2 regions of the Bradyrhizobium sp. FW305-F6 genome follow, and region 2 is predicted to be linked to the other one. Evidence: predicted binding sites of a transcription regulator. Region 2 holds the regulator's gene; the other holds the start of a gene.
The links. The regulator HrcA, encoded in region 2, represses chaperone genes, less so after heat shock. The targets are predictions, from matches to a motif close to GTTAGCACTCNCNNNNNGNGAGTGCTAAC.

Region 1: the regulator HrcA is predicted to act here: its motif matches at 1,265-1,293, upstream of AC3WLX_RS21165 (co-chaperone GroES).

The regions. Positions count from the first base shown of each region.
Region 1 is NZ_JBYSYD010000003.1:168,355-171,762, reverse strand. It holds gene AC3WLX_RS21175 (O-linked N-acetylglucosamine transferase, SPINDLY family protein) at 1-567, shown strand, start outside; gene AC3WLX_RS21170 (usg protein) at 672-959, opposite strand; gene AC3WLX_RS21165 (co-chaperone GroES) at 1,336-1,650, shown strand; gene groL (chaperonin GroEL) at 1,696-3,336, shown strand.
Region 2 is NZ_JBYSYD010000008.1:123,730-127,137, forward strand. It holds gene rph (ribonuclease PH) at 1-666, opposite strand, end outside; gene hrcA (heat-inducible transcriptional repressor HrcA) at 836-1,924, shown strand; gene grpE (nucleotide exchange factor GrpE) at 2,019-2,636, shown strand; gene AC3WLX_RS33370 (hypothetical protein) at 2,693-3,408, opposite strand, start outside.

The DNA.
Region 1 (3,408 bases), on a different contig from region 2:
AACCGCATCAGCAAGATTTCGGACGCGGCGGTGGAAGCCTGGTCCAGAATTCTCGAGCGAGCGCCGGGTTCGCGGCTACTGATCAAGGATTTCGCGCTGGACGATGGGCTGGTGCGCGACAACCTGCTGGCGCGGCTTGCCGCGTGCCGCCTGACCGCCGATCGGGTCGAGCTGCTCGGCGCCACCTCCCGGGACGACCATCTGACGTCGTTCAATCGCGTCGACATTTGCCTCGACACGTTCCCGCAGAATGGCGGCGTCAGCACCTGGGAAGCCTTGCAGATGGGCGTGCCTGTTGTGGCGAAGCTCGGCAACAGCCTGCCCGGCCGCGCGGCCGGCTCCATCCTGACGGCGCTTGGCCTGCCGGACTGGGTCGCAGATAGCGCGGAGGCATATGTCGAGATCGCAACGCGCCGTGGCTCGGAGATCGCCGAGCTCAACACGCTGCGCCTTGAACTGCCCGACAAGATCCGGGCCGCAGCCGCCGGAAACCCCGTCGCGTACGGGCGAGCGGTGGACCAGACCTATCGCGCGATGTGGAGACGTTATTGCAGCGGCACATCGTAGGGGCGGCAAAGCGGAGGCGTGCCCACCCTCGCCATCGCGGAGAGTTGGTGGGCACGGCGCGCGCAGTGCGCGCCTTTGTCCGCACTAAGAGACCGGCGCTCTGTTCAATGCAGCCGGAACACGCCGTCGACGGCGCGGAGCTCGGCGGGCTTGATCAGCTTGGAATGCGCGACGGTGACCGAATGGAGCGGGCCGTCGAGCTTTTCCTGCCAGAAGGCCAGGAAATCCTTCAGCGCGGGGAATTTCGGAAACATGTCGTAGTTCTGCCAGACGTAGGTCTGGAGCAGCGAGGGATGATCCGGCATTCGATAAAGAATTTGTGCCGTCGTCAGCCCGTAGCCCAGCATCTGTTTCCGGAAATCGTCGGAAACACCCCCAACGCGCAGTCCCATGCCAAACCTCCTTTGCAGGAGCGCATTCGGCGGGTGGCTTGATCCGTGCCCCGGGGAGCCACCCGGCTGCTGATGCGCTCACACCAGAAATGTGACGCAAACCGACAATTCATCTCAAGCCCAAAAGTTTAACAAGCTGTTGAAATTCAATGCGTTAGCAGCAGATACGCCACCGTGCTAATACGGGCTCCGGCATCGGTTAACGATAGTGAACGCCTTCTGGCAGTCCACGCTTTTGGCTGCTAATTTTTCTGCTACAAGCCCTTGCCCCCACAAAATTCCTGGCCTATTTCAGGCTCGCTCGTGCTAGCACTCACGGGCAACGATTGCTAACAATCTCAAAACCTCAACCCGAGCAATTGCTTAGGAGGACTGCATGAAATTCCGTCCGCTTCACGACCGCGTCGTGGTCAAGCGCATCGACGCCGAAGAGAAGACCGCTGGCGGCATCATCATTCCCGACACTGCCAAGGAAAAGCCCTCCCAGGGCGAAATCGTCGCCGTTGGCCCCGGTGGCCGCGACGAAGCTGGCAAGCTGATCCCGATCGACCTGAAGGTCGGCGACCGCGTGCTGTTCGGCAAGTGGTCCGGCACCGAGGTCAAGATCGACGGCCAGGACCTGCTGATCATGAAGGAGAGCGACGTGATGGGCGTTCTCGAGGTCAGCGAGTCCAAGAAGAAGGCGGCTTAAGAGCCCTTCTCTCCCTCCAGTCAAACATCTCAAGGAAAAACCCACATGGCAGCCAAAGAAGTCAAATTCTCGGTTGATGCGCGCGACAAGATGCTGCGCGGCGTCGACATCCTTGCCAACGCAGTGAAGGTCACGCTCGGCCCGAAGGGCCGCAACGTCGTGCTCGACAAGTCGTTCGGCGCTCCCCGCATCACCAAGGACGGCGTCACCGTCGCCAAGGAGATCGAGCTCGAGGACAAGTTCGAGAACATGGGCGCCCAGATGGTGCGCGAAGTCGCCTCCAAGTCCGCTGACGCGGCCGGCGACGGCACCACCACCGCCACCGTGCTGGCCCAGGCGATCGTGCGTGAAGGCGCCAAGTCGGTCGCCGCCGGCATGAACCCGATGGACCTCAAGCGCGGTATCGACCTGGCCGTGGAAGCCGTGGTCGCCGACCTCGTGAAGAACTCCAAGAAGGTCACCTCGAACGACGAGATCGCCCAGGTCGGCACCATCTCGGCCAACGGCGACGCGGAGATTGGCAAGTTCCTCGCCGACGCCATGAAGAAGGTCGGCAACGAGGGCGTCATCACCGTCGAGGAAGCGAAGTCGCTCGAGACCGAACTCGACGTCGTCGAGGGCATGCAGTTCGACCGCGGCTACATCTCGCCCTACTTCGTCACCAACGCCGACAAGATGCGCGTCGAGATGGACGACGCCTACATCCTGATCAACGAGAAGAAGCTCTCCTCGCTGAACGAGCTGCTGCCGCTGCTCGAGGCCGTGGTGCAGACCGGCAAGCCGCTGGTCATCGTCGCCGAGGACGTTGAAGGCGAAGCGCTCGCGACCCTCGTCGTGAACCGCCTGCGCGGCGGCCTGAAGGTCGCGGCCGTCAAGGCTCCGGGCTTCGGCGATCGCCGCAAGGCCATGCTGCAGGACATCGCGATCCTGACCGGCGGCCAGGCGATCTCGGAAGATCTCGGCATCAAGCTCGAGAACGTCACGCTCAACATGCTCGGTCGCGCCAAGAAGGTGATGATCGACAAGGAGAACACCACGATCGTCAACGGCGCCGGCAAGAAGGCCGACATCGAGGCGCGCGTGGCCCAGATCAAGGCGCAGATCGAGGAGACCACCTCGGACTACGACCGTGAGAAGCTCCAGGAGCGTCTTGCCAAGCTCGCGGGCGGCGTCGCGGTGATCCGCGTCGGCGGCGCGACCGAGGTCGAGGTGAAGGAGCGCAAGGATCGCGTTGATGACGCGATGCATGCGACCCGCGCGGCCGTGGAAGAAGGCATCGTTCCGGGCGGCGGCGTCGCCCTGCTCCGTGCCTCCGAGCAGCTCAAGGGCCTTCGCACCAAGAACGACGACCAGAAGACCGGCGTCGAGATCGTGCGCAAGGCGCTGTCGGCCCCCGCCCGCCAGATCGCGATCAACGCCGGTGAAGACGGCTCGGTGATCGTCGGCAAGGTGCTGGAGAACAAGGCCTATGCCTACGGCTTCGACTCCCAGACCGGCGAATACGGTGACCTCGTCAAGAAGGGCATCATCGACCCGACCAAGGTGGTCCGCACCGCGATCCAGAACGCTGCCTCCGTGGCCGCGCTCCTGATCACCACGGAAGCCATGGTCGCCGAGCTGCCCAAGAAGGGCGGCGCCGGCCCGGCAATGCCCCCCGGCGGCGGCATGGGCGGCATGGACTTCTAAGATCCAACCACATCAAGAACGACGAAACCCCGGCAGCGATGCCGGGGTTTTTGTTTGTGAGCGGCACCGTCC
Region 2 (3,408 bases):
CTGCGCCAGGGCCATCAGCTTCAGGAACTCGTCCTGCGTGAACGGCTCGCGTTCCGCGGTGCCCTGCACCTCGACGATGCGGCCGTCGCCGGTCATGACGAAATTGGCGTCGGTCTCGGCTTCCGAATCCTCGGCATAGTCGAGATCGAGCACCGGCGTGCCGTTGTAGATGCCGCATGAGATTGCGGCGACGTTGTCGCGCATCACATTGGCCTTCACCATGTTGCGCGCCTTCATCCAGTTGATGCAATCGGCCAGCGCGACCCAGGCGCCGGTGATCGAGGCCGTGCGGGTGCCGCCGTCGGCCTGGAGCACGTCGCAATCGACCGTGATCTGGCGCTCGCCGAGCGCTTCGAGATCGACGATGGTGCGAAGCGAGCGGCCGATCAGGCGCTGGATCTCGACGGTGCGCCCGCTCTGCTTGCCGGCCGCGGCCTCGCGGCGGGTGCGTTCGGAGGTCGCGCGCGGCAGCATGCCGTATTCGGCGGTGACCCAGCCGCGGCCCTGGCCCTTCAGCCACGGCGGCAGGCGATCCTCCAGCGTGGCAGTGACCAGCACATGGGTGTCGCCGAATTTCACCAGGCAGGAGCCCTCCGCATATTTGACTACGCCGCGCTCCAGCGTCACGGGGCGCAATTCGTCGGGCGCACGGCGGCTTGGCCGCATGGGAAATCCTCCAAAACTCACGGGAAAAGGCCTGTTGGCCCGTGCTTGTAGGTGCGGCGGCGGTGGGCGGCAAGGTTTTTTCACCCCTGACGTCGAGGCCGCCAACGCCACGCTTGTCAGAACCGTCCCGGATGGACAAATTACCAGTATCCGAGAGGAGTTACCGTCTGTGTCCCATCACGATCCGATCCATCTGATCGCGCCGCACGCAGGCCTTGCCCAGCTCAACGAGCGTTCCCGCGACATCTTTCGTCAAATTGTCGAAAGCTATCTCGCGACCGGCGAGCCCGTCGGCTCGCGCAACATTTCCCGTCTGATCGCCATGCCGCTGTCGCCGGCTTCGGTGCGCAACGTCATGGCCGATCTGGAACAGCTCGGCTTGATCTATGCCCCGCACACCTCTGCCGGGCGGCTGCCGACGGAGCTCGGCCTGCGCTTCTTCGTCGATGCCCTGATGCAGGTCGGCGACCTCAACGAGGCCGAGCGGCAGTCGATCCAGAGCCAGCTCTCCTCGGTCGGCGAGGCGCAGTCGGTCGAGGCGGCGCTGAACCAGGCCTTGATGCGGCTCTCCGGCCTCACCCGGGCCGCCGCCGTCGTGCTGACGCCGAAATCCAATGCGCGGCTGAAGCACATCGAGTTCGTGCGCCTGGAACCGGAGAAGGCGCTGGTGATCCTGGTCGGCGAAGATGGCCAGGTCGAAAACCGCGTATTGACCCTGCCGCCCGGAGTTCCCTCCTCGGCGCTGACCGAGGCCGGTAATTTCCTCAATGCGCGCATCCGCGGCCGCACGCTGGCCGAGGCGCGGCTCGAGCTCGAGACCGCACTGGGCGAGGCGCGTGCCGAGCTCGATCAGCTGACACAGAAGGTGATCTCGGCCGGGATCGCCAGCTGGTCCGGCGGGGAGACCGAGGACCGGCAGCTCATTGTCCGCGGCCATGCCAATCTGCTGGAAGATCTGCATGCGCTGGAGGATCTGGAGCGGGTGCGCCTGTTGTTCGACGATCTCGAGACCAAGCGCGGCGTGATCGACCTGCTCGGGCGCGCCGAGACCGCGGAGGGCGTGCGCATCTTCATCGGCAGTGAGAATAAGCTGTTCTCGCTGTCCGGATCCTCCACCATCATCTCGCCCTATCGGGATGCCGCCGGCCACATTGTCGGCGTCCTCGGCGTGATCGGCCCGACGCGGCTGAACTATGCCCGCGTGATCCCGACCGTCGACTATGCCGCCCGCATCGTCAGCCGCCTCCTGGGGGGCTGACCGGCGTTTCCGCCGATCACGGGCGCTTGATTTTCGCGAGTTTAGGCACGATATCCGGGCCAACATCCCTGAAACGAGTTCGAGATAAGAGCCGATGACCGAGCAAGACCGGCAACCTCAAGACACGACTGCAGCGACCGGCGAGCCCGTGGTGTCGAAACCCTACATCATGCCCGACGATCCCGAGCCGGGTTCGGTCGAGACGTTGCAAAAAGAAGCGGCTGAGGCGCGCGACCGCGTGCTGCGGACGTTGGCCGAGATGGAGAACCTGCGCAAGCGCACCGCCAAGGAAGTCGCCGACGCCCGCCTCTACGGCATCACCGGCTTCGCGCGGGACGTGCTCGACATCGCCGACAATCTCCAGCGTGCGCTCGATGCCGTTCCGGCGGAGGCGCGTGCTGCGGCCGATCCCGGCCTCACGGCGCTGATCGAGGGTGTCGAGTTGACCGAGCGCTCGCTGCACAGCGCGCTGGAAAAGCATGGCGTGAAGAAGCTCGATCCGCAGGGCCAGAAGTTCGACCCGAACTTCCACCAGGCGATGTACGAAGTGCCTGACGCGTCGGTGCCCTCGGGCACCGTGGTGCAGGTCATGCAGGCCGGCTACACCATCGGCGAGCGCGTGCTGCGCCCGGCGCTGGTCGGTGTCGCCAAGGGCGGCGCCAAGGCCGCGCCGGCGGCGAACAACAACGAGTCGAGCGGCGCCCCGAACTGAGTCTCAGACTCTCATGGTGAGGAGCCGCGCCCTTGTGCGGTGCGTGTCCCGAAGGGTTACCCCTTCGGCTGGATCCCGTCGCGCACGGCGCGGAAGCGGGTGAAGGCGGGCAGCCACTGGTCGCGCGGGGCGCTGGCGATGATGCGCAGCGAGGCGCCGCCGCTGGAGAAACGGATCCACTGCACCACGGTCACCGGGATCTTGTCCTTGCCGCTGACGCCGTCGATGCGGGTCTCGAAACCCTGCTGGCCGTTGATGCGGATCGGCTCGGACATGGTGACGCGCGATTCGCGCACGCCGGGAATCTGGAGTGCCGCCTCCTGGGCGAAGCGGGCGCGGTCGTCGGCGGCTTGCGGGGTGGCGCCGATCACGCCGAGGATCATGAACGGCTTCGATTCATAACCCATGGTCTCATCGCCGTCGGCCAGGATGATGCTCGAACCGGGCCCCAGCGTCCGAATGTCCTTGAAGTCGGCGAGATCGGTGATCTTGAACGGCATCAGCGCGATCTGCTCCTCGGCCGAGACCTGCCTGCGGGTGACTGTGCTCGCAAACATCTGCCGGACTGCTTCGTCCGTGTAGATCTTGGCCGCATTCTCCGGAATCTGTACCGCGACATAGCCGGAGAAGCCGGCGCCGGGGACGATCATCGAATAGCGCTTCACCGGGGTGTCGCCGGCCTTGCCGCTCTCGGTGGTGAAATAAGCGAGCCCCGCGGGCGTCTCGATCTTGTCCTGCTTGACGCCATTGGGCCCGGCGGGATTGGCATTGA